DNA from 3 places in the Cellulomonas dongxiuzhuiae genome. Region 3 is predicted to be linked to each of the others. Evidence: riboswitches for the same ligand, from Rfam matches in the RefSeq annotation. Region 3 holds a riboswitch; each other region holds the start of a gene.

What was found. Region 3 has a riboswitch for S-adenosylmethionine ahead of KKR89_RS14680 (aminotransferase class V-fold PLP-dependent enzyme). Riboswitches for the same ligand answer to the same signal wherever they lie in the genome.
Positions count from the first base shown of each region.
Region 1: it holds a riboswitch for S-adenosylmethionine, as region 3 does, so the genes downstream of both, KKR89_RS00495 (methylenetetrahydrofolate reductase) here and KKR89_RS14680 (aminotransferase class V-fold PLP-dependent enzyme) in region 3, are expected to answer to the same signal.
Region 2: it holds a riboswitch for S-adenosylmethionine, as region 3 does, so the genes downstream of both, KKR89_RS18425 (antitoxin) here and KKR89_RS14680 (aminotransferase class V-fold PLP-dependent enzyme) in region 3, are expected to answer to the same signal.

Region 1 covers NZ_CP076023.1:106,542-116,488, reverse strand. The annotation lists gene hrpA (ATP-dependent RNA helicase HrpA) at 1-1,500, shown strand, start outside; gene KKR89_RS00520 (MSMEG_4193 family putative phosphomutase) at 1,557-2,261, shown strand; gene KKR89_RS00515 (DUF3090 domain-containing protein) at 2,281-2,838, shown strand; gene KKR89_RS00510 (SCO1664 family protein) at 2,835-3,608, shown strand; gene KKR89_RS00505 (DNA-3-methyladenine glycosylase I) at 3,720-4,325, shown strand; gene KKR89_RS00500 (hypothetical protein) at 4,377-4,595, shown strand; SAM riboswitch class I at 4,759-4,865, shown strand; gene KKR89_RS00495 (methylenetetrahydrofolate reductase) at 4,930-6,024, shown strand; gene metE (5-methyltetrahydropteroyltriglutamate--homocysteine S-methyltransferase) at 6,021-8,372, shown strand; gene KKR89_RS00485 (MalY/PatB family protein) at 8,473-9,627, shown strand; gene KKR89_RS00480 (Hsp20/alpha crystallin family protein) at 9,877-9,947, opposite strand, start outside.
Region 2 covers NZ_CP076023.1:3,640,487-3,650,433, reverse strand. The annotation lists gene KKR89_RS16475 (hypothetical protein) at 1-448, opposite strand, end outside; gene KKR89_RS16470 (DUF6318 family protein) at 481-975, opposite strand; SAM riboswitch class IV at 1,473-1,584, shown strand; gene KKR89_RS18425 (antitoxin) at 1,577-2,671, shown strand; gene KKR89_RS16455 (ADP-ribosylglycohydrolase family protein) at 3,536-4,972, shown strand; gene KKR89_RS18420 (NERD domain-containing protein) at 5,192-6,007, shown strand; gene KKR89_RS18415 (hypothetical protein) at 6,043-6,201, opposite strand; gene KKR89_RS16445 (hypothetical protein) at 7,006-7,305, opposite strand; gene KKR89_RS16440 (hypothetical protein) at 7,903-9,033, shown strand; gene KKR89_RS16435 (Eco57I restriction-modification methylase domain-containing protein) at 9,049-9,947, shown strand, end outside.
Region 3 covers NZ_CP076023.1:3,241,024-3,250,970, forward strand. The annotation lists gene KKR89_RS14655 (pentapeptide repeat-containing protein) at 1-563, shown strand, start outside; gene KKR89_RS14660 (hypothetical protein) at 619-1,089, shown strand; gene KKR89_RS14665 (hypothetical protein) at 1,155-1,631, shown strand; gene KKR89_RS18595 (GNAT family N-acetyltransferase) at 1,651-2,736, opposite strand; gene KKR89_RS14680 (aminotransferase class V-fold PLP-dependent enzyme) at 2,765-4,207, opposite strand; SAM riboswitch class IV at 4,244-4,357, opposite strand; gene KKR89_RS14685 (GNAT family N-acetyltransferase) at 4,451-4,990, opposite strand; SAM riboswitch class I at 5,089-5,186, shown strand; gene KKR89_RS14690 (rhodanese-like domain-containing protein) at 5,191-5,634, shown strand; gene KKR89_RS14695 (O-succinylhomoserine sulfhydrylase) at 5,631-6,887, shown strand; gene KKR89_RS14700 (hypothetical protein) at 6,943-7,452, opposite strand; gene KKR89_RS14705 (aldo/keto reductase family protein) at 7,580-8,590, shown strand; gene KKR89_RS14710 (hypothetical protein) at 8,704-9,285, opposite strand; gene KKR89_RS14715 (DUF1345 domain-containing protein) at 9,499-9,947, shown strand, end outside.

The DNA.
Region 1 (9,947 bases), 850 kb from region 3:
CCGGGCATGCGCGCCGAGCTGCTGACCGCGACGATCCGCGCCCTGCCCAAGCCCGTGCGGGTGCAGCTCGTGCCGGCACCGGACGTCGCCCGCGCCGTGGACGGGTGGCTCGCCGAGCACGCGGCGTCGTGGGCCGACACCGTGCGCGCCGCCGACGCGGCGCCGTCGTTCCGCGAGATGTTCGCGCGCGCCGTCCGGGCGCTGCGCGACGTCGAGATGCCCGCCGACGCCGTCGACGAGGACCGCCTGCCTGCGCACCTGCGCATGACGTTCCGCATCGTCGGGGACCGTGGCGGCGTCGTCGACGAGGGCAAGGACCTGCTCGCGCTGCAGCGCCGGCTCGCGGACCGCGCGCAGGACGCGGTCGCGTCCGCCGTGCGCACGGCCGTGCGCGCCGCCATGGAGGAGGCGGCCACCCAGGCCGGCCTCCCCACCCAGCCCGCTCCCACCCCACCAGCCCCCCTCGAGGCCACCTCCCCCCAGGGCACCTCCCCCCAGGGCGCGAGAGAGCAGTCCGGCTCCGCCGGCGCCCCCCGCAGGGGCACCCCCACCCCGGGCGCGAGAGAGCGATCGGACGCGACCCCCGACCTCGAGCGCACCGGACTGACGACCTGGCCGGACCTGCCCGGTCCGCTGCCCGACGTGATCGAGGCGGTGACCTCCGCGGGCGGCGTCGTGCGCGCCTACCCGACCCTCGTCGAGGAGGGCACGGGGCCCCGCGCGACCGTCGCCCTGCGTGTGCTCGCCGACGGTGCCGTGGCGCAGGCCGCCGCCCGGCGCGGCCTGCGGCGCCTGCTGCTGCTCGACGCGGGCCTCGCCACCCCGCGCGTGACGAGCCGGTGGAGCGGCAGGCAGGCGCTCGCCCTGGCTGCGTCGCCGTACCCCACCACGGACGCCCTCGTCACCGACGTGCAGCTCGCGGCCATCGACCGGCTCATGGCCCGCCACCTGCAGGGACGCACGCCGCGCGACGTCCGCGACGCCGACGCGTACGCCGCCCTGCGCGGCGCGGTGCGCGACGCCCTCGAGGACGACGTGCACCGCGTCGTCGGGGACCTCGTCGGTGTCCTGACGGCGTGGCGCGAGCTCGACGGCGACGTGCGCGGGACCAGCAGCCTCGCGCTGCTGGCCACGGCGCAGGACGTCCGCGAGCAGGCCGCGACGCTCGTGCACGACGGGTTCGTGGCGGACGTCGGCGCGGACCGGCTGCCGCAGCTGGTCCGCTACCTGCGCGCGGCGCAGCACCGGCTGGCCAAGGCGGCGGACAACCCGACCCGCGACGCGGACCTCGCGTGGCAGGTGCACGACGTCGAGCAGCTCTACACCGCGGCCCGCGAGCGCGCCGCGACCGCGTCGCCCGACCCGGCCCGCGACGCCGCGCTCGACGACGTCCGCTGGCTGCTGGAGGAGCTGCGCGTCAGCCTGTTCGCGCAGCAGCTGGGCACGCCGGTGCCGGTGTCGCCGACGCGGATCCGCAAGGCGCTGGCGGCGCTCGGCTGACGACGCCGGGTGACGGCACGGCGGGGACCCGCCGTGCGGCTGCCTAGGCTGCGGGCATGGCCACCGTCCTGCTCGTCCGCCACGGCCGCACCGACGCCAACGTCCAGGGCGTCCTGGCGGGGCGCGCCGCCGGGGTGCGCCTCGACGACGTCGGACGCGGGCAGGCCGAGCGCACCGCCGAGCGTCTGGCCGTGGTGCCGCTGGTCGGCGTGGTCACGAGCCCGCTGGAGCGGTGCCGCGAGACGTCGGAGCTGCTGCGTGCGCGGCAGGGCAGCGCACCGGGCCTGACGGTCGACGACGGACTGACCGAGTGCGACTACGGGGCCTGGCAGGGCCGGTCCCTGGCCGAGCTGGCGCGCGAGGCCCTGTGGTCGACGGTCCAGGCGTACCCCGCGGCCGTGACCTTCCCCGGGGGCGAGTCGCTGGCGGCCGTGCAGGCCCGGGCCGTGGCGGCGGTGCGGCGGCACGACGCCGTGTTCGAGGAGCGCCACGGCCCCGGGGCCGTCTGGGCCGCGGTGAGCCACGGCGACGTGATCAAGGCGGTCCTGGCCGACGCGCTCGGCATGCACCTGGACCTGTTCCAGCGGCTCGACGTCGGCCCCGCGTCGGTCTCGCTGGTCCGCTACGGGCCCCTGCGACCGCACGTGATCGCCCTGAACACCCAGGGTGGCGACCTCGCGTGGCTCGCTGGGGCGCGACCGGCGGACGACGCGCCGCTCGGCGGCGGCGCCGGGCACGACGCGACCGGTGGGACCGCATGACCCTTCGTACACTCGACGCATGACCGCTCTCGTCCACGAGTTCGACTGGCCGGACCGCGTCGTCGTGGGCACCGTGGGCCGCCCCGGCGAGCGCACGTTCTACCTGCAGGTCCGCATGGGCGCACGGTCCTCGAGCGTCGTGCTGGAGAAGCAGCAGTCCGCGATGCTCGCCGACCGCATCGAGGAGCTGCTCGACGACCTCGCGACCGACGGGTCCCACCCCGTCGCCGTCCCGCGGGAGACCCCGCCCGAGCTGGTCGACGACGACCCGATCGACCCGCCGGTGGACGCGTTGTTCCGCACCGGGACGATGCGCCTCGGCTGGGACCCGCGCACGCTCCAGGTGGTCGTCGAGGCGTTCCCGCTCGAGGAGACGCCGGACGAGCCGGGCGTGCTGCCCGACCCGGACGACGACGGGCCCCGCGAGGTGCTGCTGGTCCGGATGCCGGTGGGCACCGCCCGGGCCTTCGTCCAGCGGATCCGGGGCGTCGTGGACGCCGGGCGGCCGACGTGCAGCCGGTGCGGGGAGCCGATCGACCCTGACGGCCACGTCTGCGGATCGCCTGACGGGGCGTGACCCCGGGCGGCGACGACGGGGACGGCGACGAGCTGCGGATCGTCGGTCGTCTCACCGCCGCGTCCAACGCGACGTTCGTCGGCACGATCGGTGACGTCACCGTCGTCTACAAGCCGGTGGCGGGCGAGCAGCCGCTGTGGGACTTCCCGGACGGCACGCTGGCACGGCGTGAGGTCGCGGCCTACCTGGTCTCGCAGACGCTCGGCTGGGACGTCGTGCCGCGCACGTGGTTGCGGGACGGGCCGCTGGGCCCCGGCATGGTGCAGCTGTGGCAGGAGCCCGACCCGCAGCAGGACCCCGTCGACGTCGTGGCGACGTCGGCCGTCCCGGCGCAGGGCTGGTGCACGGTGCTCGAGGGCACCGACGCCCAGGGCCGCCCGGTGGCGGTGGTCCACGAGGACTCCGCCGCGCTGCGCCGCATGGCGGTGCTCGACGTGCTGGTGAACAACGCCGACCGCAAGGGCGGCCACGTGCTCCCCATGACGAACGGGCACCGGTACGGCGTGGACCACGGCGTCACGTTCCACACCGAGCCCAAGCTGCGGACGGTCCTCTGGGGCTGGGTGGGCGCCGAGCTCCACGCCGACGAGAGGGCCGGCGTGCAGCGCGTGCGGTCGGGGGTGGACGGTGGACTCGGTGAGCAGCTGTCCGCGCTGCTCAGCGGGCCGGAGGTCGAGGCGCTCGGGGAGCGGTGCGACCGGCTGCTGCGGACCGGCCGGTTCCCCGCGCCCGCCGGTGGGACGTCTCCTGTGCCGTGGCCGCTGTTCTGACCGGCTGGTCGCGCACCGAGCCCACCACAGCCCCCGACCGCGGGGGGGGTTCGTCCACAGGCCGCGGGCTGTGCGGCCGCAGGTGTCGGCGGGCCGCGCCAGACTCGGGCCATGACCACGACCCCCGCGCCGTTCCGGTGCTTCGGCGGCTCCGACCCGCTCTACGCGGCGTACCACGACGACGAGTGGGGTGTGCCCGTGCACGACGAGCACGCCCTGTACGAGCGGATCTCGCTGGAGGCGTTCCAGTCGGGGCTCGCGTGGATCACGATCCTGCGCAAGCGGCCCGCGTTCCGTGAGGCGTTCGCGGACTTCGACCCCCGGGTGGTGGCGTCCTACGGCGAGGACGACATCGCGCGGCTCCTGTCGGACGACCGCATCGTGCGGAACCGCGCCAAGGCGGAGGCGACGATCGCCAACGCCCGCGCGCTGCTGGCGCTCCACGCGTCGGGTCGCACGCTCGACGCGGTGCTGTGGTCGTCCGCACCGCCGCCTCGGCCCAGGCCGCTGACCTGGTCCGACGTCCCGGGCCGCACGCCGGAGTCGGCGGCGCTCGCGAAGGAGCTCAAGAGCCTCGGCTTCCGGTTCGTCGGTCCCACGACCGCGTACGCCGCCATGCAGGCGTGCGGCGTGGTCGACGACCACCTGGCCGACTGCGTCGTCGCTCGTCGGTGGGACGCGGCGAGCGCACCGGTCGCGGCTACTCCTGCGGAGTGATACCGCCGCCCAGGCCTCGGCAGACAGGCACCCGCGGGCTAGGGTGCCGTCATGACCGACCACGCGGAGCACGACGGACGGCACGACGCCGTGCGCGCGGCGCACGCGGCGTGGCTGTCTCCCGGCGACCCGGACCCCTTCGTCCTGGAGGCCGTCCAGGACGGGCTGCTGCGCGTCCCGGTCGCCGCGCCCACCTCGTCGTGGTTCGGCCTGCCGCACCAGCGCACGTCGCGGGAGTCCGCGACGCTCCTGCGCCGCCGCCGTCGCTGACCTCCCCGGGAGCAGCACGAGGAGGTCGCCGCGGCGTGCCGTCGACGCGGCCTCTCGTCGTCGGCGTGAACGCGGGCCACCCGCCTGCCCACTGATCGGACACTGCGTCTCACCTGTCGGGAGGACCTGTCCGCCATCCGGGCAGCGGGGCTACGATCCTCGGCGACCATCCAGAGCGGCTGAGAGACCTGGCTCGACGACGCCGCAGCAACCCCCCTCCTCGCGAGGGTGTGGGTGCTTCCGCCAGGAACGATGGAGTGACGATGAACGTGCGCCCCTGTGCCACCGACCCCTCGTGCGGGACCGCCCGCCCGACGACCAGCCCCGCGGCGCGATGAGCGTCGTGGCCGAGATCGAGACCGCGCCCGCCGCGCAGGACACGCCGGCCGAGCGGCCCGCCCGCGCCACGGGTCGACGCGCCGAGCAGGCCGGCGCGCTGGACCGCCCGACCGTCTCCTTCGAGCTGTTCCCCCCGCGCAACCCCGACGCGGCGCCCCGCCTGTGGGCGACGGTCCGCGAGCTCGAGACCGTGGAGCCGGACTTCGTGTCCGTCACCTACGGCGCCTCGGGACGCACCCGCCAGACCACGCGCGCGCTCGTCCGCCGGCTGCTGCGCGAGACCTCGCTCAACCCGATCGCGCACCTGACGTGCGTCGGGACGTCGCGGGACGAGGTCACGGCGATCGTCGAGGAGTTCCTCGACGAGGGCGTGCGCTCGTTCCTCGCCCTGCGCGGCGACCCGCCCGCGGGCGAGCCCGACTGGCGTCCGCACCCCGACGGCGTCGACACCGCGGCAGAGCTCGTCGAGCTGCTGCGCGACATCGAGAAGCGGCGGTGCGGCCGCAGCGCCGCACAGGCCGTCCGCGCCCGGGTCCGGCCCCTGTCCGTCGCGGTCGCGGCGTTCCCGCGCGGCAACCACGCCACCGGCGGCACCCGGGCGCAGGACGTCCAGGCGCTGCTGGCCAAGCAGGAGGCCGGTGCCGACTTCGCCATCTCGCAGGTCTTCTTCGACGCCGAGGCGTACCTGGGCCTGGTCGCCGAGGCGCGCGAGGCCGGGGTGACGATCCCCATCGTCCCCGGCATCATCCCGACCACCGACCCCGCGCGCCTCGCCCGGGTGCAGGAGCTCACCGGAGTCCCCGTCCCGGGCCGTCTGCTCGACCTGCTGAGCGCGACCGACGACCCCGCCGAGCGGCACCGTCGCGGTACCCGGGCGGGCGTCGACCTCGTCAACCGCGTCCTCGACGGCGGCGCGCCGGGCGTCCACGTCTACACGTTCAACAAGCACGAGGCCGCGCTCGACCTGCTCGAGGGCGCCGACCTCGTCGGCGGCCGCCGCAGCGCCGTCACCCCCCACGACCTCACCGCGTCCGACGGCAGCACCGCCGGCGCGACCACGACGACGACACCGCGAGGAAACCTGTCATGACCGACACCACCCCCAGCGCGCCGGCGATCCCGGCCTTCCCCGCCGGCTCCGTCCTCGGCTACCCCCGGATCGGCCCGCGCCGCGAGCTCAAGAAGGCCCTCGAGGCGTTCTGGGCCGGCCGCACGTCCGCGGACGAGGTCGAGGCCGTCGCCGCCGACCTGCGCCGACGCACGCGCACGCGCCTCGCCGAGCTCGGCCTGGCGACGGACGTCCCCGCCATCCCCAGCGCCTTCTCCTTCTACGACCAGGTCCTCGACGCCACGGCGCTCGTCGGCGCGGTCCCGGCACGCTTCGCCGACCTGCAGGACGCCGACGGCCGCCTCGACCTGGCCGGCTACTCGACGGTGGCCCGCGGCCGCGGCGACGACCTGCCGCTCGAGATGACCAAGTGGTTCGACACGAACTACCACTACCTCGTCCCGGAGATCGGCCCGGACACGGCGTTCCGCTACGCGTCCGACCGCCCGGTCGCCGAGTTCACCGAGGCGCTGGCCGAGGGCGTGCTCACGCGGCCCGTCGTCGTCGGGCCCGTGACGTACCTCGCGCTCGCCAAGCCGACCGAGGACGCCCCGGCCGGCTTCTCGCCGATCGACCGCCTCGACGACATCCTGCCGGTCTACGCGCGTCTGCTCACCGAGCTCGCCGCCGCGGGCGCCACGTGGGTGCAGATCGACGAGCCCGCGCTGGTCTCCGACTCGGTCGGCGTCTCCCCCGACGTGCTCGCCGAGGCGGCCACCCGCGCGTACCGGGTGCTGGCCACCGAGCTCGCGCGCCCGCAGCGCCCGGCGATCCTGCTCGCCGCACCGTACGGCGACCTCGGTCCGACACTGCCCGCGGTGGCGGCCACCGACGTCGAGGGCCTCGCGCTGGACCTCGTCCGCGGCGACGCGCCCACGGTCGCCGTCACCGGGCTGGCCGGCAAGACGCTCGTCGGCGGCGTGATCGACGGCCACAACATCTGGCGCGCCGACCTCGACAAGAAGCTCGCGATCCTCGAGCAGCTCGAGACCCTCGGTGCGGCCGCCGTGACCGTCGGCACCTCGACGTCCCTGTTCCACGTCCCGCACACGCTCGACGACGAGCCCGCGCTCGACCGCACGCTCGTGCAGTGGCTCGCGTTCGCCGACGAGAAGGTCCGCGAGGTCGCCACCCTCGCCGAGGGCCTGACCGAGGGCCGTGCGGCGATCCACGAGCAGCTCCTCGCCGCGTCGGACGCCGTCAACAGCCGCGCCACCGCCCCCGGGGTCGTGCGCCCCGAGGTGCGCGAGCGTGTCGCGGCGCTGACCGACGAGCAGTTCCGTCGCGGCCCGTTCGCCGGGCGCAAGACCGCGCAGGCCGCACGGCTCCAGCTGCCTGCGCTGCCGACGACGACCATCGGGTCGTTCCCCCAGACGCCGGAGATCCGCAAGGCGCGCGCCGCGTTCGGCAAGGGCGAGCTCACCGGCGCGCAGTACGAGGACGAGATGAAGGCGGAGATCCGCCGCGTCGTCGAGCTGCAGGAGCGGATCGGCCTGGACGTGCTGGTGCACGGCGAGCCCGAGCGCAACGACATGGTCCAGTACTTCGCCGAGAACCTCGACGGGTTCACCGTGACGCAGAACGGCTGGGTCCAGTCGTACGGCTCGCGCTGCACGCGGCCGTCGATCCTGTGGGGCGACGTGTCGCGTCCGGCGCCCATCACGGTCGCGTGGGCGCAGTACGCGCAGTCGCTGACCGACAAGCACATGAAGGGCATGCTCACGGGCCCGGTGACGATCCTGGCCTGGTCATTCGTCCGTGACGACCAGCCGCTCGGCGACACCGCCAACCAGGTGGCGCTCGCCCTGCGCGACGAGATCACCGACCTCGAGGCCGCCGGCATCGCGATCGTCCAGGTCGACGAGCCCGCGATCCGCGAGCTGCTGCCTCTGCGCGAGAAGGACCACGCGGCGTACCTCGACTGGTCGGTGCGCTCGTTCCGGCTCGCGACGGCCGGCGTGCGCGAGGACACCCAGATCCACACGCACCTGTGCTACTCGGAGTTCGGCGAGATCATGGAGGCGATCGACGGTCTCGACGCCGACGTGACGAGCATCGAGGCGGCGCGCTCGAAGATGGAGATCCTCGGCGACATCGCCGCCGCGGGCTACCCGCGGGCCGTCGGACCGGGCGTCTACGACATCCACTCCCCGCGCGTCCCGTCGGAGGCCGAGGTCACCGAGCTGCTGACCGAGGCGGTCCGGACGATCGACGTCGACCAGCTCTGGGTCAACCCCGACTGCGGCCTCAAGACCCGCCGCTACGAGGAGGTCACCCCTTCCCTCGAGCACCTGGTCACCGCGACCCGGACGGTCCGCGCGACGCTCTGACGCGACCCCGCACGACCCGGGGCCCCGGCCGCCGCACCCGCGGCGCCGGGGCCCCGGCCATGACACGCGGCCGACTCACGCCTCCCCTAACCTGCGGTGCATGGGATCCCCGTTCGACGTCACCGTCGCCGAGATGCGCCGCCGCACGTCGCTGAAGTGGCACACGTACCCCGACGACGTGCTGCCGGCGTTCGTCGCGGAGATGGACGTGCAGCCGCTCGACGCCGTGGTGACCGCGGTGACGGGCGCGATGCTGGCCGGTGACACCGGCTACGAGGTGGGCCCGGCGAGCCCGCTGGGGACGGCGTACGCCGAGGCGTTCGCGGGGTTCGCCGCCCGGCAGCACGGCTGGGACGTGCCCGTGGACCGCACGCGGATGGTCCCCGACGTCATGCTGGGGATCGTCGAGGTGCTCGGGATCCTCTCCCGGCCCGGCGACCGTGTCGTGATCAGCCCCCCGGTCTACCCGCCGTTCCGCGGGTTCCTCGAGCACGCGGGACGCCAGGTCGTCACCGCCCCGCTCGCCCCGGACGGTCGCCTGGACCTCGCGGCGCTCGACCGCGCGTTCGCCGGTGCGTCCGCGTACCTGCTGTGCCACCCGCACAACCCGACCGGCACGCTGCACACGGCGGACGAGCTGCGCGCCGTCGGCGAGCTCGCGGCACGTCACGGCGTGCGCGTCGTCGCCGACGAGATCCACGCACCCCTCACGGTCGGTGACGAGCCGTTCGTCCCCACCACGACCGTCATCCCCGACGCGATCTCGCTGCACTCCGCGTCGAAGGCCTTCAACCTCGCGGGCCTCAAGGCTGCCGTGGCCGTCCCCGGCCCCGCCGCCGACGACCTGGCCCGCCTGCCCGAGATCGTCGGGCACGGTGTCAGCCACGTCGCGTCGATCGCGCACCAGGCGGCCCACCGGGAGGGCGACGCGTGGCTCGGGGACGTGCGGGCGGCGGTGCGCGCCAACGGTGACCTCGTCGAGCAGACGCTCGCGGAGCGTCTCCCCCAGGCGTGCTGGGTGCGGCCCGCGGCGACGTACTTCGCGTGGCTCGACGTGCGGGCGATGCCCGCCGTGGTGTCGTCGGGCACCGACCCGGCACGGCTGCTGCTGCTGCACGGCCGGCTCGCGGTGAACTCCGGGCCGACGTTCGGCCCGCAGGGCGCGGGGCACGTGCGTCTCAACCTCGCGACGTCCCGCGAGATCCTGAGCGACGCCCTCGACCGGCTCGTGACCACGCTCGCCGCGCGCTCCTGACGCCCGGGCCGGCGGGAACAAGAGCTGGATTGCTCTCTCACCACCTCGGGGGTGGCTGGACTGCGCTCTCACCACCAGACCCCAGGTGGTCAGAGAGCAATCCAGTCCTACGTTCGGGGGTGGAGGTTCCCCCCTCACACCTCCGAAGAGGGCTGGACTGCTCTCTCACCACCTCGGGGTGGCTGGACTGCTCTCTCACCACCACAGGGGTGGGCGCCCTCGTGGAGGGCGCCCACCCGGTGGGATGAGTCAGCCGGCGGTGGCGGGTGCCTCGATGGGCGTCGCGGGGGCGCCGTGCTGGATCTCGACGCGGCGCGGCC
Region 2 (9,947 bases), 400 kb from region 3:
AGGTGAAGGTGGGGGCGGGCAGGGGGAGCAGTCGGAAGTCGGCCTCGGTTAGGACGGGCAACAGATCGACGCCGCAGCCCCCGGCGTCGATGTCGTCCCACGGGCCCCATGGCGAGGCCGGGGTGACGCGCGTGCGCATCCACATCGGCATCACGAGGGTGTCACCGACTTCGCACTGCACGGCGGTCTGCGCCAGGTCGGCGCCAGGTGCGCAGGTGCCGTCGTCGAGGCCCTTGACCCACATGCCTGCCGCCTCACGGCAGTACGGCGCACGCTGATAGTCGACGAGGCGGAGTTCCGGTAGAACGCCTCGACTCAGCCTGGCAACCTCCTCAGATCGATCGACGGTCATCTTCACGTGGTCGGTCTCCATGAGGCCGTTGAAGCGGTCATCCGCAGCGGCGGCGGCCGTCGGGTATGCGACGAGCAAGGCAGCCACCAGGGCCACCAAGGGGACATCTCTCCGACGCACGACGCGTGTCATTCGACAGGCGTCTCGACGATGCCGGCCGAGTCGATGGTCCACCCGTCAGACCACGTCATCGCCACGTCGATCGTGTACGTGCCGCCGTCGTTCGTGTCGACTACGACACCCGCCTTATCGATGTCCTCGGAGGGGGTAATCGCCACGCTGAGAGTCGCCCTGTACCAGCCGTTGGCACCGAGGTCCTGTCCGGTCGCCGAGAGCACCGTGACACCACCGACGCTCCGCTGTCCCGCCGCTTGCAGCCTCTCTACCTCCGCGCGGGTATTGGAGCAGAACTCGCAGGTCGTTGCCGACAGGGCATCCCATTCGGCGAGATCGCCTGTGGCGAGGACGTACGGGTACAGCTGCATGAAGTAGCTCGCCGCAGCTGCCGCACCTTCGGAGTCAGCGGACTGCATATCCGTCGGCCGTTCCGGCGCTGGAGGCGCTTCCGGTGTTGGCGTCGGCGTAGGGCTAGGCGTCGATGACTGAGCCGTCGTCGACGTCATCGGAGGGGCGGTCTCACCGTCGGAGCACCCCGCCAACGCCATCCCTAGTGCCAGCATCACCGCAGGAACCGTGACGTAGCGGCGTCCTGATCCACGTGTGGGCATGCCGGGAAAGTACCGGTTCTGGGCATGACGCGGTGAGGGTCATCCGTGTCTGTGGACAACCGCCAGCGACCCGTCGCTCCCAAAGGGTGGTCAACAGGGCCTGGATCGGGGTCGTGCTCATGAGGTCGGTGCAGCGGCTGGGCCGACCTCGTCAATCCTCCACCCGTCGGACCACGTCATGACGACGTCGATCTCACGGTCCTCCGCAGGATGGTCAATGGACGCCACCGCGCCACCGGAGCGGCCCGAAGCGAACAAGTCCTCGCGGGCGTCGGCTGCCTGCGCGAACAAGTTGTGCGCGCACGTGCCGGCAGCCAGAGCGGTCGACTTCCAGCGCCACGCCGATGACACCGACGACCCACATGTCAGCCGCCGGTCCTAGGCTCTCTCCCGATCACGAAGCTCGGCCTCAAGCCCTCCGGCTGGCCGACTGGCAACCGCGCTGAGCGCACGGTGCCCCCGGAGGAAGATCCGCCCGCGCCGCCGGCACGGGAAGATGCTCGACCTGACGGAGTACCCCGTGCCTGATCTTCACCTCGACGACCCCACCCACCTCGCGTGCGTCTCCGACGCTCCCGGGCACGTCGTCCAGCCCGACCTCGTCGCCCGCGCTGTCCGGGCTGACGGGACCCCGTGGCGGCTGACGCGGGTCGGTCCGCATCGCATCCAGCTCGTCGATCCCTCGGGTGAGCGGGCGAGCTGGTGGCTGCACGACCCGAAGCCGTTCGTGAGGCACCTTCGTACCGGCGACCCGACGGTGTGGATGTACGACTTCGGGGTCGTGCGCGTCGGCGAACGGTACGTCGCCGTCACGTCCCGCGAGCACTGGACCCCCTGCGTGCGAGCGACGACGCGCCGACCGGGTACGCGGGTGGCGTGGCTCGTCGCCATGCTGCAGCCCCAGGCGGACGCCGAGGGCGCTGACCTCGTCCCCCCGCACACGGCCACGCTCTACCACCTCGACCCGCCCTACCGGCTGCGCCGGGTAGCGGACGCTCCGATCGACTGGGTGCTCGTCCTGGCACATCAGCGCGACGCTGGAGGATCCACGGTGATCTACGAGGCCGACGCGACCGGCCGGCTCGTGTCGCCCTGGGACCTGCCGGGCAGCCACGACGACGGGATCGATCACGTCCGAGCCCTGCAGGGACTCGGCTACGAGATCGCTCTGCCCCAGTGGAGGAAAGCTGATGGCCGTCGACTCACGAGATGTCCCGCTGATCGCCGCGTCGTGATGTGCAGGTCGGCTTGGCGCCCCGGCAGGCGCCGGTGCTCGTCCGGATGCCGCGGTGCGGGTGCGGGCGCCGCTGGGCCGACGCAGGATGGAACGGCGCCGGGGCGCCCGGTGCGGCCCGCTCGTCGCCCCGGGTGCCGGGCAGGCCCTCCGCAGGACCGAGGGGGAACACGCATGGGCATCGACGACCTCAAGGGCAAGGCGTCCGACGCGGCGCAGGGCGAGAAGGGCGAGCAGGGGAGCGACGCGGCCCTGGAGAAGGGGTCCGACGCGGCGTCGTCTGCCACTGGCGGCAAGCACGACGAGCAGCTCGACAAGGCGCAGTCGGCGGCGGACAAGAAGATCGGCGACCAGTGACGACATCCGTCCGGGCCGGGCGCGGTGCCCGGCCCGGACGGGTCGACAGCACCTGGCAGGAGTGGCGGCACGTGCTGTCCGTGGACCTCGACGGTGCGTTCGTGTGACTGCAGGCGGCCGCGCGGCACATGGTCCGCCAGGGCACCGGCGGGCGGATCGTGGCCATCACCAGCGTGCCCGAGCACGCGCCGAGGTCGGCTCCGCGGCCTACTGCGCCGCCAAGGGCGGCCTGGGCCCGCTGTGCAGGTCCCGGCGCTCAAGCTCGCAGACCACGGCATCACGGTGAACGCCGTCGCGCCCGGCAGCCGACGGTCAGCGAGCCGGAGCCCGACGGCGTGACCGACCCGGAAGGGACGCGGTGGCGGCCTAGCAGGAGCAGCATCAGTGAAGCGCAGGCGCGTGCCCTTCTGCAGGTTGGCGCGCCCGTAGCCTGGGACCCGTGCGGCTGTGGTGGCTCCTGCGGGTTCACCTGGTTCGGGCCGGACGACACTGCCCGCTTGATGGCCTCGGGAACGCCGGTGGTTCGGAACACGAAGCGACGACGCGGGAACATCAGCGAGTGGGCGGCCAGCGACGGCCGGGTCCTCGTCGTGGCGGAGGACGCGGTCCGCTGGGCAGACCTCATGGCGTAGGCAACCTCCTGGACCTCGGGTGATCTCGTTCTGGTCCGAGGTACGGTCGCCGTCCGCGGCTGACGACCTCGAGCTTCACCCCCTCCGTGGCCCACCTGAGTTCACATAGGGGTTCGGACGGCCGATGCACTGGAGGGACGTCGCCAGGCGTTCTGCACACCGCGTGACGTCGCCAGGCGTTCCGCACACCGCGTGACGTCGCCTGACGCCGCGCTCGATGCCCAGGAGTCCGATGCTCAACCTCACCCCGGTCCAGATCGACCGCGCAGTCGGTGCCCTCCTCGGTTCCGCCGCCGGTGACGCGTTGGGGGCGGGATACGAGTTCGGTCCGCCGCTGCCGGACGACGCGCCCGTCGCGATGAAGGGCGGCGGCGGGTTCGACTGGGAGCCGGGGGAGTGGACGGACGACACGTCCATGGCGATCCCGATCGCGCAGGTGCTGGCCGATGGTGGGTCGCTCGACGACGAGGCGTCGCTGGACAGCATTGTCGCGGCGTGGGCGTCCTGGGCGCAGGACGCCAAGGACGTCGGGGTGCAGACGAGCGCGCTCCTGGGCTCCCTGCACGTGCCGATCGCTGAGGCGGCGCGCCAGGCGGCTGCGGCACGGTTCGCCGACGCCCCGCGCAGCTCCGGCGGCAACGGGACCCTCATGCGCACCGGCCCGGTCGCGCTTGGGTACCTCGACGACGGCACCGAGCGCGCGCTCGCGAACGCAGCCCGCGCCGTCTCCGACCTCACCCACGGCGACCCCGACGCCGGTGACGCGTGCGTCCTGTGGTCGATGGCGATCCGGCACGCGATCCGCACCGGTGAGATCGACCTGGTCGGTCAGCTCCCGCATCTGCCGGCGTCGCGCCGCGAGCGATGGGCGGCGGTCATCGCCGAGGCGGAGGCGTCCCAGCCGCGGGACTTCCCGAAGAACGGCTGGGTGGTGCAGGCGCTGCAGGGCGCGTGGTCCGCGATCCACCACGGCGACGGGCTCGTCGACGTGCTCGAGCGCGCGGTCCGCGGCGGCAAGGACACCGACACCGTCGCCGCCATCGCCGGTGCCCTCGTCGGCGCCGCGGCGGGCGGGACGGCCGTGCCAGCCCGTTGGCGGCGGATCCTGCACGGCTGGCCAGGCATGGACAGCCGTGGGCTCGTGGAGCTGGCGGCGCTCGCCGCCACCGGCGGACAACCCGACAGCCGTGGCTGGCCGACGGCCCTGCGGATCACCGGTTCCGGCGTCCGCACCCTCGTCACGCACCCGCACGACGAGGGCGTCGTGCTCGCGTCCCTCGACGGCCTCGTCCACCTGCCCGACGACGTCACCACGGTCGTCTCGATGTGCCGGATCGGTCGGCGCCAGACGTCCCGGGAGCACGTCGAGTTCTGGCTGTTCGACGAGGACGGCGTCAACGCCGACGTGGACGCCGTGCTGATCGATGCCGCCGACACGATCGCCGACCTGCGCGCCGAGGGGCAGACGGTGGCGCTGCACTGCATGGAGGGGCGCTCGCGCACGTCCGCCGTCGCTGCGGTGTACGCGATCAGGCACCGGGGGGTCCCCAAGGGCGAGGCGCTCGCGGGGCTGCAGGCGGCGCTGCCGGACTACGCGCCTAAGCAGTTCCTGCTCGATGCGGTGGGGCGGATCGCGGAGCAGGTCGCGGGGGCGGGCGGCGAAGTCTGAGACGACCGAGCCGGCGCTGCGGACCTCGGTTGAGGCGCCAGGCCGGCCTCGGTGCCGTCCCTCGGGGAGGCCTCCGCGGTGAGCCGCGTCTGTGCCTGGCCACGCGCGACCCGGGCATCGCTGACGACCGACGTCGGCACGTCGACCGGACGGGCCCTCCAGCACGCACCGTGGGGTGTCGATGCTGAAGAGGGACACCCAACCGAGGAGGTCACGACCGTGGCGCGCACCTACCCCGAGCACCCCGCGTTCCCCGAGGACGGTGGTGCCGAGCAGACCGTCTGGGAGGCGCTGCGCGACCACCTGCCGGACGACGCCGTGCTCCTCGCGGGCACCGCGCTGCAGGACGGTCCCAAGGAACGTGAGATCGACCTGCTCGTCGTGTGGCCGGGGCTGGGTGTCGCCGCGATCGAGGTGAAGGGCGGGCACGTCACCCGGACCGACGGTCAGTGGTGGCAGGGGTCCGGTGCCGGGCGCCACCCCCTCAACCCGGTCCGGCAGGTGCAGGACGCCAAGCACACCCTGCTCGCGTTGCTGCGCCGGCAGGGCCTGGCAGCGGCGCTCACCCGGACTGCGCATCTCGTCGCCTTGCCGCACACCTACCTGCCGGGGGACTGGGACGCGCCGGAGCTGCCCCGGACGATGCTGCTCGACCGGGCGGACGTCGCCGACGGCGGGAGCGCTGTCCACCTCGTGCGCCGGGCGATCGACGAGCACGGGGCCGGTCACGCGCCCCTCGACGAGCCGGCCGCCGAGGCGCTGGTCGAGTGGTTGACCGGTGGGTTCCCGTCCCAGGCGGAGACCCTCGCGGTCGCTGCCGAGTACGAGGACCACCTCGACCGGCTGACGCGCGAGCAGGCGCACGCCATGCGGTTCCTCGACGCGGTGCCGCGGGTGCACGTCGTCGGAGGGGCGGGCACGGGCAAGACGTGGCTCGCCCTCGAGCACGCGCATCGACGGGCCCGGGCGGGGAGCGCGTCGTGCTCATGTGCTACTCGCGCGGCCTGGCGCGGTACCTGGAGCGGACGACCGTGACGTGGCCGGTGCGGTAACGGCCCGCGTACGTCTGCCTATTCCACGAGCTGCCGGTGCGGTGGGGCGCGGTGCCGGGTAACGATGCCGACCCGACCGACTGGGAGGAGCGCCTGCCGCGCGAGCTCGGCGACCTCGCCGCGCGACGCCCCCAGGCCGACCTGTTCGATACGGTCGTCGTCGACGAGGTCCAGCACTTCGGCGACGATGGGGGCCCGCACTGCTGCGCTGCCTGCGCGACCCCGACGTCGGCCGCCTCGCGGTGTTCTCTCCGACGACGGCCAGCGGGTGTTCCGCCGCTCCGTAACCGCGCCCGTCGAGCTCACCGTCATCGAGTTCGACGAGAACCTGCGCTCCACCAAGCAGATCGCCCAGCTCTGCGGCGCTCTGCACGAGGGCGTCACCCGACCACGCGGGTGGCCGGGCTCGCCGGTGCGCGTTGTCGACGTCCCCACCGAGGAGGCTGTCGGTGTTGCTGGACGACGTCGTCCAGGCGCTGCTCGACGAGGGCTGGGAGCCGGGGCAGATCGCCCTGCTCACCTCGGGGCGGCGGCATCCCATGCAGATCGAGACCGTCGGGCTCGCTGGCTACCAGGAGTACTGGGACGGGTTCTTCGCCGGCAAGTACTTGTTCTACGGGCACGTCCTCGGGTTAAGGGCTGGAGCGGACCGTCGTCGTGCTGGCCGTCAACGGGGTCCGGGACGCGGCGCGGGCGCGTACGACGCTCTACACGGGGCTGTCGCGGGCGCGGGTGCTACTCGTGGTTGTGGGGCCGCGGGGGTACGTGGAGGAGGTCGGTGGGGAGGCGGTGCGGAAGCGGTTGGGGGATGCGTGGGAGTGGCGGCTGGCGGCTAGGTGCTCGGCAGCACCGCGGGGAACCCCGAGGCGACATCGTGTCCAACGGTCGCGACAGACACGGTCGAGCTCGGCCCGGACGGCGAGCGGTGGGTCGTTTTCCACCACGTCGGCCAGGCTTTCGACATCGTCAGCCGGCCGCGCATCACCCCGTGACGGCGGACTGGATCTCGCCGACCGGGACCTCGGCCGTGGTCGTCACGTCCTGCACCTCGAGCTCGCGCGGGGTCGGGTCCACCGAGGACGTCCACTCCGCCTCCCAGACCGCCGTGGCGGTCAGGGTGGAGGTGGGCAGCGTCTGCCCGGACTTGACCGGCTCGTTCGCGCTGGAGCGGGTGAACCCGATCCTGCAGTCCGACTCGGTCATGCCGGGCGTGTAGGGGGTCCCCGTGGTCAGACAGGCCGCGTCCTGCGCGCCGGGCGCGTCGAGGTGCGTCGCCGTCATGCGGGCCTCGACGCGTGACCACACGCCCGGGACGGAAGCGGTGACAGACGGCAGTCGTCGCGTCCTCGACCCACACGAACGTGTCCATGTTGACGACCGCGGCCTTGAGGCGACCAAGCGCGCAGGTGCGATGTTGACGAGGCGCAAGGCCTGAGCCACCGAGGTGCGAGCGGTCCGCAAGGCCCTGATGGCTGCGGCGGACCAGCTGGACGACCCCCAGGCGGGTCGGATCACGCGCGTCGACGGTGTGGGGCAGCATCGGTCCGGCGTGAACGCCATGGTCGCGGCAGCGGCCTCAGTACGGTCGGCCCGCGTACGCAGCCGACGCCACGCGCGGCTGCGGCTCCCTCCGAACCCACGGTGCCCTTCTCAACCTTCGCTCGCCGCTCACGCAGTATAGATGAAGAAGTGCAAAAGAACCTGCGAAAATACGCAAAGCCGGCATCTCGCGAAGTTCACTCTGGACTTGCGGATCGATGTCGGTGGGCGTGGGAATATATTGACCCGGACCCATGCGTCCAACGGTGCACCACTGCAGCAACGACGGCCGCGCCTGCTATCCCCGACGAGGCGCCCCTCGCGACGTGAAAGGTAACGATGCCTCCACGCATTCCCCTGACCAGGAGTCAGGAAGAACTCATATCCGAATTCTATTCACTCCCCATCCGTCGACTGCTACTTACCAAGCAAAGACGAGATCAGGTTTGGCGCGATTTCAAGGCGCAGAGGAGGCTTCCGTCGAACCTCCATCTCGAGCGCGAAGGTCCGGCACTCGTCGCGGAGCTTGAAAAAGCCGTCCAGTCAGGGAGGAACATACAGTCTGCGGTCTTCAGCGAGTGCGTATATGCACAGGCGCTTGCAGATCATTTTTCCCTCACTGAATTTACAAACTACACCCTCAGGCCAAGATGGCTGACGACGGACATCGAGGCGCTCCTCGCCTCCTATAACCTCTTCGCCCGGTATATCTATAGTAATGCTCAAGCGACTAGGATGCTGATCCAAGCGGGCGGCCATGGCGGAGTCGATGGTGCGCTGATCTCCGTCGTCGACAGAAACGTATACACAATCGAATTCAAAGAGCCGAGCTCGAAGACATCAGAACCCGATCTCCCAAAGTATGGAGAAGATGGGCTCCTCACGATAACGGACGAGTGGCGCGTAAGGTACCCTCAGTTCGTGCGGATGGTCGAGGATGCGAAAGGTCTGAACTTCTTTGACGTGGCCGGAAGTAACTACCACGATTTCCTCCTGGAGAGCATCCAGGTCGCCGTAACGGAGAATTACAGTGGCAAGAAGTTCGCCGACGTCATCTGCACGGAGGACGACTTTGGCAACCTCGCGATGATTCCATCGAATCAAGCCGGGCGCTGGGCGGACACGAAAGGCGAGATTAGGCCGGCCGGGCGCAATCACTACGAAGTCTGGACTCCCGGGCATCTCGCAAAAACGATCGAAAGCCTCGGAGGTACAGTCCACAATGGCGCCGTGCAGGTCCCGCTTCGAAGACTCGCAACGGCGACTGCTCGCGGCGGAGGGATCGCGATTTCCCGCTACAAGATCAGTCCGCTGTACTTTGTGCGCGCAGTCGACGTGGTAGTTCACGGCGGCGCCGCAGAGTTCAGCCTCGCCAATGTGAAACAGCTCAAACCAACTATCGCGGCCCACATGTTCTTTAGGGGCCTTAACGCGGCATCGGTCCGGGACTACTATCTAGGTACGGAGTAAATTTTGCCAGGAATCGTGTCGTTCGACTCGGCCGCAATCGACCACTTGATCTCTCAGTATGGGCTTCGCAAGACGTGGCTCAGCATCCTTGCGACCGCCCTTGGCGACAGAGAGGACCTGACGTACATTCTCGAGAGTCGCGAGTTCTCTGACGCCGAGGTTCTCAAATCTGACCTGATTGCGGGTCTCACGATTGGCGAGATCAGTGTGCTTTACGAATACAGCCATGCCATGGCTGACCACCGTTCTCGGAAATCTAACGGGCAATTCTTTACTCCAGACGATGTCGCCAAGTTCATGGCCCGCTTCGCCACGCGATTCCCCAGCGGGCGATGGCTTGATCCGTGCTCTGGCATCGGAAATCTCACGTGGCATCTCGTAGCTCAGCAGGAGAACCCGGAGGAGTTTCTCCGACACCGGATGGTTCTGTCTGATGTCGATGATCTCGCGCTCCTAATCGCACGCACGTTACTAACATCTGCGTTCCAGGATCAGTGTCCGAATCTGTTTCATGAAATTCGCGACAATTTTGTCCAGTTTGATTTTCTATCCGTTCCGACCGTCGATTCGTCAGCAGCACCCAACGAGCCGTCCAGTCTCATCGGAATCCCTGAGCATGACTATGTCATAGTTAACCCACCATATCTTGCCATCAAATCCAAGGATATGAGGTTTGAAACAGCGAGGTCTGCTGATCTGTATGCGTACTTCCTTGAGAACATTATCAAGACAAGCAAGGGCTTTATAAGCGTTACGCCGCAATCATTTACAAACGCGGCAAAGTTTCAGGACTTGCGCGCCCTCCTTCTGCGTTCGTTCGAGAGTCTCGAGATTCTGACGTTCGACAATATTCCTGGCAACGTTTTCCGCGGCATCAAGTTCGGCAGTAAGAACAGCAACACTGCCAACAGTAT
Region 3 (9,947 bases):
TCGACGCCATGCGGTTCGCGGGGCTCGACCTGAGCGGCCGGGACGCGTCGCGCGCACGCATCCTGGAGTGCGAGGTGGACGACTGCGACCTCGACGGGACGGTGCTCGACGGCGCGCGCGTCCTCGACACGTCGTGGACCGCGGTGCGCGCGGGCGCCCTGCGGGCACCGTCGTCGACGTGGCGCGACGCGACGCTCACCGACCTGCGCGTCGGCGCGTTCACCGCGTTCGCCTCGACGTGGACGCGCGTGACCGTGACCGGCGGCAAGATCGACTACCTCGACCTGCGCGAGTCGAGCGTCGAGGAGCTGCGGCTGGAGAACGTGACCCTCGGTGACCTCGACCTGAGCCACGCGCGCGTCAAGCGGCTCGTCGTCGTCGACTGCGACGTGCGCCGCCTCGACACGACGCAGGCTCGCCTCGTCGAGTGCGACCTGCGCGGCGCACGGCTGCGGGTCCTTGAGGGCGTCGGCGGGCTGGGCGGCGCGAAGGTCACGCGCGACCAGCTGCTGGACCTCGCACCCCTGCTCGCACAGCACGTCGGCCTCGTCGTCGACGACTGACGCCCGCCGGCCTCGGCGGGGCCCGCCAGGGGCGTGCAGGTGCGAGGATGCCGGCGTGCGACGCGTCCCGACACCGCTGCCGGCCGACGACGTCACGACCGCGCTCCGTCTGCTCGCGCGGGAGTGGGCGACGCGGCTCGCCGGGGCGGCCGACGTCGACGGTCCCGACGTCGACGGCGACGGGTCGGAGAGCACGACCCTTCACCCGTACGCCGACGGCGCGTACTCGGTCGCTGTGACGCACCGGCGCGACCGCCTCGTGGTGTCGGTCGCCGCTCTCGACGGCTGGACGCTGCCGCGGACGCGTGAGGGCGTCGCCGTCGTCCGCGCGGTCGCCGACATGGCGATCGCCGGCGAGATCGAGGTCGGCACCGGCGCCTGGTGGGTCCGGTGCTACCGGGTCACCCTGCCGGACGGCACCGTCCTGACCGACACGACCGATACCAGCATCTGGCGACGTCTGATCCTCGAGGACCGGGGCCCTTGGCGGACCCGGTGGCACAGCACCAGCACGCCGTACGTCTGACGCCGCCGCCCCCACCAAGGGTCACCGTGCCGTGCAGCAACCCGCCGGTCTGCCATGCTGCGGCGATGCCTCGCCCCCACGGCCCGGTCCCGGCAGACGCCACCACGACGGCCCTCCACCTGCTCGTCGAGGAGTGGCGGACGCGCCACGGGGAGGTCGCCCAGGTCGACGGTCCCGAGCCCGTCGACCCGGGGACCGAGGGGCTCGGCATCTACCCGCACGCGGACGGTGCGGTGGAAGTCGACCTGTGGCACGGCGCGGAGGGTCTGCACCTGTCGATCGGTGGGTCCCCCGGCTGGGACCTCCCCCGCAACAGCTCGAGCGTCGACACCGTGAGGGCCGTCGCTGCCGCAGCCGTCGAGGGGCGGATCGAGGTCGGCCGCGGCGGTGGCCTGACCCGGTACCGGGTCACGTTGCCCGACGGTGCGGTCGTCGAGGACGACGCGGCCGACGGGTTCTGGCACGCCATGCTGTTCGAGGTCCGCAAGCCCCGGCGTCTCGCGTGGACGACGTCCGCGCCCTACGAGCCGCCGACCGCCTGACGACGGCATTCGGCGCCGTTCACCACCCCGCGAGCGCCACGACCTCCGCGGCGATCTCCCCCGGGGTGCGGCCGTCGGTCGGCACCCGGTGCACGTCGTCGCCCGCCGCGGCCTCGAGCCGGCCCGCCGCCGCGTCCGAGCGCGTCACGTGCGCGTCGTAGGACTCGCCCTGCTCGCGCCGCCGCAGCCGCTCGCGCGCGACGCCGTCCGAGGCCGTGAGCAGCACGGACGTCACGTGCGGCTGGTCCCCCACGGCGGCCGCGAGGACGTCGGCCTCCAGGACCGACACCGTGTTGGTGTAGACCAGCCGCCGGTGGCCCAGCGACCGGTACCGGCGCCACACGTCCGCGAGGTTGGCCGCGGCGACGCCGTGCTCCCAGGGCGTCGGGTGCGCGAGGTCGAGCGCGTCGCCCTCGACGACGGCGTGCGGCACGTCGCGCCCGACGAGCAGGTCGTGGACGGCCGCCGCCACGGTCGACTTGCCGACCCCCGACCGCCCGCCGATCAGCAGCACCGACGTGCGCTCATCGGCCACCGCACCCCCGGCCAGGCGCGCCTCGAGCCTGGCCCGGACGTCGGGCCACTCGTCGGCGAGGACCGAGAAGTACAGCGAGTCCTGACGCGTGCCGTCCGCCGCGACGCGGTGCCCGCGCAACCGGCCCTCGGGGCGCGCGCCGAGCTTGGTGACGGCCGCGATCGACCGCGCGTTGCGCGCCTCCACCCGGTAGGCGACGCGCGCGACGCCCCACGTCCCGTACGCGTGGGACATGAGCAGCAGCTTGCACGCGGGGTTCACGTGCGTGCCCCACACGCGGGGGTCGTAGTAGGTGTGCCCGATCTCCAGGCGCCCCATCGTCAGGTCGACGTCGTAGCAGGACGTCGACCCCACGACCTCGCCGTCGACGATCACGGCGAAGGCGTACCGGCCGGGCGTCGCCAGCGCGGTCGAGACGACGTCGCGCAGCGCGGCCGCACCGCGCGGCGTGGCCGACGTCATGCCGGCCCACACGCGGTCGTCGACGAACCGCGCCAGCGCCTCCGCGTGCTCGACCGCGAGCGGGACCAGCCGGACACCATGACCCTCGAGGGTCAGTTCGTGCAGCACCGGCCCATTCCACCACCGCCGGGCCGGGTCAGTCGTCGAGGGCCGGGCCGCACGCGGCGGCCGCCGTGGCCGCCAGGTGGTCCAGGCCCGCGACCTCGATGAGCGGGCGCGTGTCGTCCACGACCGACCAGCAGCCGTCGACGACCTCGTACTCGGCCTGCGCGCCGCGCCGCAGCAGGTCCGCGAGCGCAGCGAGGAGCCGGTCGACGTGCTCGGCCGTCGTGCCGACCCCGACGGACGCCCGCACGGCGCCGTTCGACGCCCCGAGGTGCGCGAGCAGCGGGTGGGCGCAGAACCGCCCGTCGCGCACGCCGATGCCGTGCTCGGCGGACAGGTACGCGGCGACGAGGCCCGGGTTGAGGTCGCCCACGACGAACGTCACGACCCCGACCGGGTCGACCGAGTCCGGCCAGATCCGCGCGACGCGGACCCCGTCGAGGGCGTCGAGCCCGGCGACCAGGCGCGTGCGGAGCGCCTGCTCGTGGGCCTCGAGCGCACCGGCCGGCAGGGCCGCGAGCGTGTCGCACGCCTGCGCGAGGGCGATGGCCCCCAGGACGTTGGGCGACCCGGCCTCGTGCCGTGCCGGCGCCGGCTGCCAGACCGTCCGGTCGGCCCGCACGTCGCGCACCGCACCGCCCCCTGCGAGGTACGGCGTGCCCGTGTCGAGCCAGTCCCGGCGGCCCACCAGCGCGCCCGCGCCGAACGGGGCGTACGTCTTGTGCCCCGAGAACGCGACGTAGTCCACGCCGCTCGCCGCGAGCGAGAAGCCGCGGTGCGGCACCAGCTGCGCGCCGTCGACGGCCACGCGCGCACCGGCGGCGTGGGCGATCTCGACCACGCGGTCCAGGGGCAGCGCCTCGCCCGTCACGTTGGACGCGCCCGTGAGCGTGAGCAGCACGTACGAGCGCCGGGCGAGCTCGGCGCGCAGGGCGTCGAGCGTCGCGGCGACGGTCGGCTCGAGCGGCAGGATCGTGGCGATACGCCCCGTCCCCGCGTGCGCCCCGCCGCTGCGCTGCACCCACGGCAGCAGGTTGGCGTGGTGCTCGACGTCGAGGACGAGCACGGCCCCGCCGGCGGGCACGACGCCCGCGAGGAGGTTGAGCGAGTCGGTCGTGTTGCGCGTGATGACGGCGACGTCGTCCGGGCGGGCACCGACGAACCGGGCGATCGTGTCGCGCGACGTCTCGTACAGCGCCGTCGAGACCTGCGAGAGGTACCCGGCACCGCGGTGCACGGACGCGTAGAGCGGCAGCACCTCGCTGATGCGCGCGGTGACGGCCTCGAGCGCCGGCGCGCTCGCGGCGCAGTCGAGGTTGGCGTAGGTGCGGCTGGTGCCGTCGACGAGCGGCACGGTGGTGGACGCGCCGACGACGGCCAGCAGGGGTGCCTCCTCGCGGGGCGCGGCCGGGGTCGCGGTCGAGGTGCCCGTGACCTCGTCGGCACAGGCGAACAGCTCGGTGACGGACGTCATGGTGCTCCTCCGGAACGGTCCGGGGACCCCCAGGAGGTCCCGCGCTTGCCGGCACCGAACGGCGCGCGGCCAGGTCGTCACCCGGGGCACCCCGCCGCGGAGGAGGGTTGCCGGCCAGCGAGCCGGGGCTTGACGCTGGCGCTCATGACCTGGGTCGAGGATCCGCGTCCCGACGTGCGCGTGTCAACGCCGACACGACGTTCCTCCCAGCATCCGAGACGGTGCGTCTCGCATGCTGTGCATTCAGGTGCGGCGGGGTGGGGCGAGATCGCGCACCATGACCACGCTGCGGTAGGTCTTGCCGGGCCACTGCACGGTGTCGGCGTCGACGAAGCCCCACCGGCGGTACATGGCACGCAGCCCGGTCGCGGGCACCGCCGTGTCCAGCCCCACGGACCGCATGCCGCGCTCGAGCGACCACGTGCGCACGGTCGTCCAGAGCCGCGTCGCGAGCCCGTGCCCGCGCGCGTCCGGGTGCACGGCGAGCTGGTTGAGCCACACGCGGTCGGGCTCGAGCGCGAGCCCGGTGAGCGACCTGATCCCGCGGCCCGGCGGGCTGGACGCGGTCACCGTCCCGACGAGGCCCCCGGCCGGGTCGGCCAGCACCCAGCAGGCACCCACCCGCAGGCTCCGGCGGGCGGTCGTGGCCTCGTCCTGGGACGCCCCGGTGAAGTTGAGGCCGTCGGCCGCGAGGTCGGCGTACGCGGCGTGCAGCAGGCGCGTCAGCGCGGGCACGTCGGCCATGGTCACGGGTCGCAGCACGAGGTCCTCGGGGGCATCCATCGCGCACCACCCTGGCACGCGTCCGCGCCGACCCGCACGGCGGTTCCCCGCGTGAGACGCGCTGCCCGGCGGTGACGGGCGTGGCGTAGCATCTCGCCCGACCATCCAGAGCGGCCGAGAGATCTGGCTCGACGACGCCGCAGCAACCCGCACGGGAGACCGTGGTCGAGGGTGCTACCGCCAGAGACGATGGGAGGACCATGAGCGTGCAGCCACGCCCCGCACCCGGTTACGCCGGGGACATCACGCCGACCGAGGCCTGGGACCTGCTCGCCGAGCGCGACGACGCCGTGCTCGTCGACGTGCGCACCGACGCCGAGTGGCGCTACGTCGGCGTGCCCGACCTGCGTCGGCTGGGACGTCAGGCGGCGCTCGTCGAGTGGGTGTCCTACCCGTCCGGGCAGCCGAACCCGCGGTTCGTCGACCAGGTCGCGGCCACGGGCGTCACCCCGGGCGACGGACGCCCCGTCGTGTTCCTGTGCCGGTCGGGCCAGCGCTCCATCGGCGCGGCCCAGGCGGCGACGGCCGCGGGCTACGGCCCGGCGTACAACGTCCTCGACGGCTTCGAGGGCGCGACGGGCCCGGACGGCCACCGCGGCCACACCGGCTGGCGCGCCGACGGCCTGCCGTGGGTCCAGCCGTGAGCACCCCCCCGCCCGGCCCCGGCGACTGGGACGACCACCGCCTGGACCGCGGCACGCTGCGGCCCGACACGCTCGCGGTGCGCGGCGGCCTCGTGCGCAGCGAGTTCGGCGAGATGTCCGAGGCGGTCTTCCTCACGCAGGGCTACACCTACGCCACGGCTGCGCAGGCGGAGGCGGGCTTCGCCGGTGACGTCGACCGCTTCCTGTACTCGCGGTACGGCAACCCCACCGTCACGAGCTTCGAGGAGCGGCTGCGCCTGCTCGAGGGCGCCGAGGCCTGCTACGCGACCGCGACCGGGATGTCTGCGGTGTTCACGTCGCTCGCGGCGCTCGTCCGCTCCGGGTCGCGGATCGTCGCTGCCCGCGCGCTGTTCGGGTCGTCGGTCGTGATCTTCGACGAGATCCTCGCCAAGTGGGGCGTGCGGACCGACTACGTCGACGGGCACGTGCCCGAGCAGTGGGAGCAGGCGCTCGCGACGCCCGCGGACGTCGTGTTCTTCGAGACGCCGTCCAACCCCATGCAGGACCTGGTCGACATCGCGCACGTGAGCCGTCTCGCGCACGCCGCCGGAGCGACCGTCGTCGTCGACAACGTCTTCGCCACACCCGTGTTCTCCCGCCCGCTCGACCACGGCGCCGACGTGGTCGTGTACTCGGCGACCAAGCACATCGACGGCCAGGGCCGGGTGCTCGGCGGGGCGATCCTCGGGTCGTCGCAGTACGTGCGCGGGCCCGTCCAGACGCTGCTGCGCAACACCGGCCCCTCGCTGTCCCCGTTCAACGCGTGGGTGCTGCTCAAGGGCCTGGAGACCCTGAGCGTGCGGGTGCGCCACCAGGCGGCGTCGGCCCTGACGCTGGCACGGTGGCTCGAGGAGCAGCCGCAGGTCGCGCAGGTCCGCTACCCGTTCCTCGAGTCCCACCCGCAGCACGACCTGGCGCGCGCGCAGCAGACCGGCGGCGGCACGGTCGTCACGTTCGACCTCGCCGTGGCGGGCGACGCGGCGGCCGAGGCGGCGAAGACGGCCACGTTCGGCGTCCTCGACGCGCTGCGGGTCGTCGACATCTCGAACAACCTGGGCGACGCCAAGTCGATCGTCACGCACCCGGCGACGACGACGCACCGCAAGCTCGGCCCCGCGGGCCGGGCGACCGTCGGCATCGGCGAGTCGACGGTCCGGCTGTCGGTCGGGCTCGAGGACGTCGAGGACCTGCGCGACGACCTCGCGCAGGCGCTGGCCACGCTCGCGCGCTGACGCGGCCCGGGGGCTGACGCGGTGCGGGACTGACGCGCGTCGCGGCGGGCGCGCGTCAGCCGGCCGGGACCAGGCCGACGGCCACCGTCGAGTCGGACGCCGCGACCACGCTCACGTCGACGGGGCCGCCGGGCACCTCGAACGCGTCGCTGTCGGCCATGGTCGAGCCGCCCTCGATCATCGGGATGCACGGCGCCTGGTACGACGTGAGGTCGTTGCCCCCGGCGGCCACCGTGACGGTGACGGGTGCACCGTCGCTCGACGTGCACGCGACGCGCAGCAGGTGCGGACCGGCTGTGGTCTCGGCGACCTGCGCCGTCTCGGTCGCACCGCCGGCGATCTCGGCCGCGAGCGCCTGGACGGCCCCGCCGGCGGCCTCGAGCGCGGCGCTCTGGTCCGCCACGGGGGGCAGCTCGGTCGCACCCTTGCCCTCGCCCGTGACCGGGGGTGGGGAGAGGTTCTCCTCCGGGGCGTCCGCGCCGTCGGGCGGGGTGGTGCCGTCGGAGCACGCGGCGAGCGCGAGCAGCAGGAGGGGGACCGCAGCGAGACGTCGTCGGGATCGCATGGCGGGGACGGTAGCGCAGCGACCTGTGCAACGCGCACCTGTGTCCACCAGAGGGACGAACCGTGCGTACCGGACGCACGGGGCGGCGCCCGCGCTGGCTGACCCGATCGGGTGAGAGGCTGCCTGCATGCACTTTCGCTTCCTCGGCAACTCCGGCCTCAAGATCTCCGAGCTCACCTACGGCAACTGGCTGACCCACGGGTCCCAGGTCGAGAACGACACGGCGACGGCCTGCGTGCGCGCCGCGCTCGACGTCGGCATCACGACGTTCGACACCGCGGACGTCTACGCCAACACCGTCGCCGAGTCGGTCCTCGGCGACGCGCTCGTCGGCGAGCGGCGCGAGTCGCTCGAGATCCTCACCAAGGTCTTCTGGCCCACCGGGCCGAAGGGCCCCAACGACACGGGCCTGTCGCGCAAGCACATCCGCGAGTCCATCGACGGGTCGCTCAAGCGCCTGCGCACGGACTACGTCGACCTGTACCAGGCGCACCGCTACGACCACGAGACGCCCCTCGAGGAGACGATGCAGGCGTTCGCCGACGTCGTCCGCCAGGGCAAGGCGCTCTACATCGGCGTCAGCGAGTGGACCGCCGACCAGATCCGCGCGGGCCACGCGCTCGCGAAGGACCTGGGCGTGCAGCTCGTCTCGAACCAGCCGCAGTACTCGATGCTGTGGCGCGTCATCGAGCCCGAGGTCGTCCCGACCTCCCGCGAGCTCGGCGTCTCGCAGATCGTGTGGTCCCCCATCGCGCAGGGCGTGCTCACGGGCAAGTACGCGCCGGGCGCCCCGCTGCCCGCGGGCTCCCGCGCGACGGACGAGAAGGGCGGGGCGAACATGATCAAGTCGTTCCTGCGCGACGACGTCCTCGAGCGGGTCCAGGGCCTGCGCCCCGTCGCCGACGAGCTCGGGCTCACGATGGCGCAGCTCGCGATCGCGTGGGTGCTGGCCAACGACAACGTGTCCGCGGCGATCATCGGCGCGTCGCGTCCCGAGCAGGTGCACGACAACGCCAAGGCCGCGGGCGTCGAGCTCCCCGCCGAGGTGCTCGCGCGCATCGACGAGGTCCTCGGTGACGTCGTCGTGGCCGACCCGGCCGAGACCGCCAAGGCGTCGCCGGCGAAGCGCCTGGTCTGACCCCGCCCGGTCCGACGCACGCCCCCGCACCGGTCCGGTGCGGGGGCGTCGTCGTCACAGCTCGACGGTCGCGTGCTCGCCGCCGGCGTACGCGCGGCCGGTGACCTCGGCCTTCACCCGGCTGATGACGGTCGCGAGCCGCCCGCGACGGCGAGGGTCGCCGCGTGCCGGCGCGACCGCCCCACCAGGGCGAGCGCGACCGTGTCCACGCCGGTCCGGGCGGCCAGCGCGGTCGCGTCCGCGGTCAGGCGACCGGCCGGGGCGATGAGCCACGTGGTCGACGGTGACCACGTGAGGGCGGCGAACGCCTCGGCGTACGCGACGGCGGCCCGGCGCCGGGCCGCGTCGGCGTCGTCGTCGGCGACGACCGCCTCGACCTCCAGGACGACCCGGACGTCGGCCCGGTCGCGTCCGACGGCGCGGACCTCGTCCTCGAGCACCTCGACGAGCGCGCGCACGGCCGCCGCGGTCGGCAGCGCCGCGGAGTGGACGATGCGCACGACGTCCGCCCGGGCGGCCGCGAGCGCGAGCGTCGTCGGGTCGAGCGCGTCGGCGTCCAGCAGGAACTCGGTCGCGTCGTCACGACGCGAGGAGGCGGCGACCTCGACCGTCGGTGCGGCGGTGGGGGCGGCCGGGCGTGCGGCGGCGGGGGCGGCGGGGGTCGCGCGGAGCGGCGCGAGAAGGTGCTGAGCCACGGGGATCGTCCTCGGGGGTGGTGCGGGTGCGCAGCCGGGCTGAGCCGCAGGCGCGCGGGGTCGTCAGCTCAGCGACAACACACCCGGACCGAGAACATGCGGCCGACAGTAGCCGCCGGCCCGTCGTGACGCCACCCCCTCCCGCCTGCCGGAACGCCGGGCGTCCCGGCCGCTCGCGTGGTCGCGGCCTGCCCGCGGGGGTTGGATGGGGTCGTGACCCGGAACCCGGCGTACCGCGACGTCACGCCGGCGGCGCGACTGGCCGTCGCCAGCGGCGCCGGCGTGATCGCGGGCTGGGGCGTCGCCACGGCCTACGCGGGATCGTTCGCCGCGGCCCTCCTGTCCGGCTGGGCCGTCGCAGGTCTGGTGTTCGCCGGCTGGAGCTGGGCCTTCCTGTGGCCGCTCGACGCCGAGCAGACCCGCACGCACTCGCTGCGCGAGGAGCCGACCCGGCTCGTGACGCACGCGCTGGTCGTGGGCGCCGGGGTGATGAGTCTCGTCGGCGTCGTGGTGGTGCTCGCGACGCACGACCGGGGGCGCGTCCTCGCGCTCGTCTCGGCGCTCGTCGCGGTCGTCGCGTCGTGGACGTCGCTGCACACCGTGTTCGCACTGCGTTACGCGCGGATCTGGTACACCCCGCCGTACGGCGAGATCGACTTCCA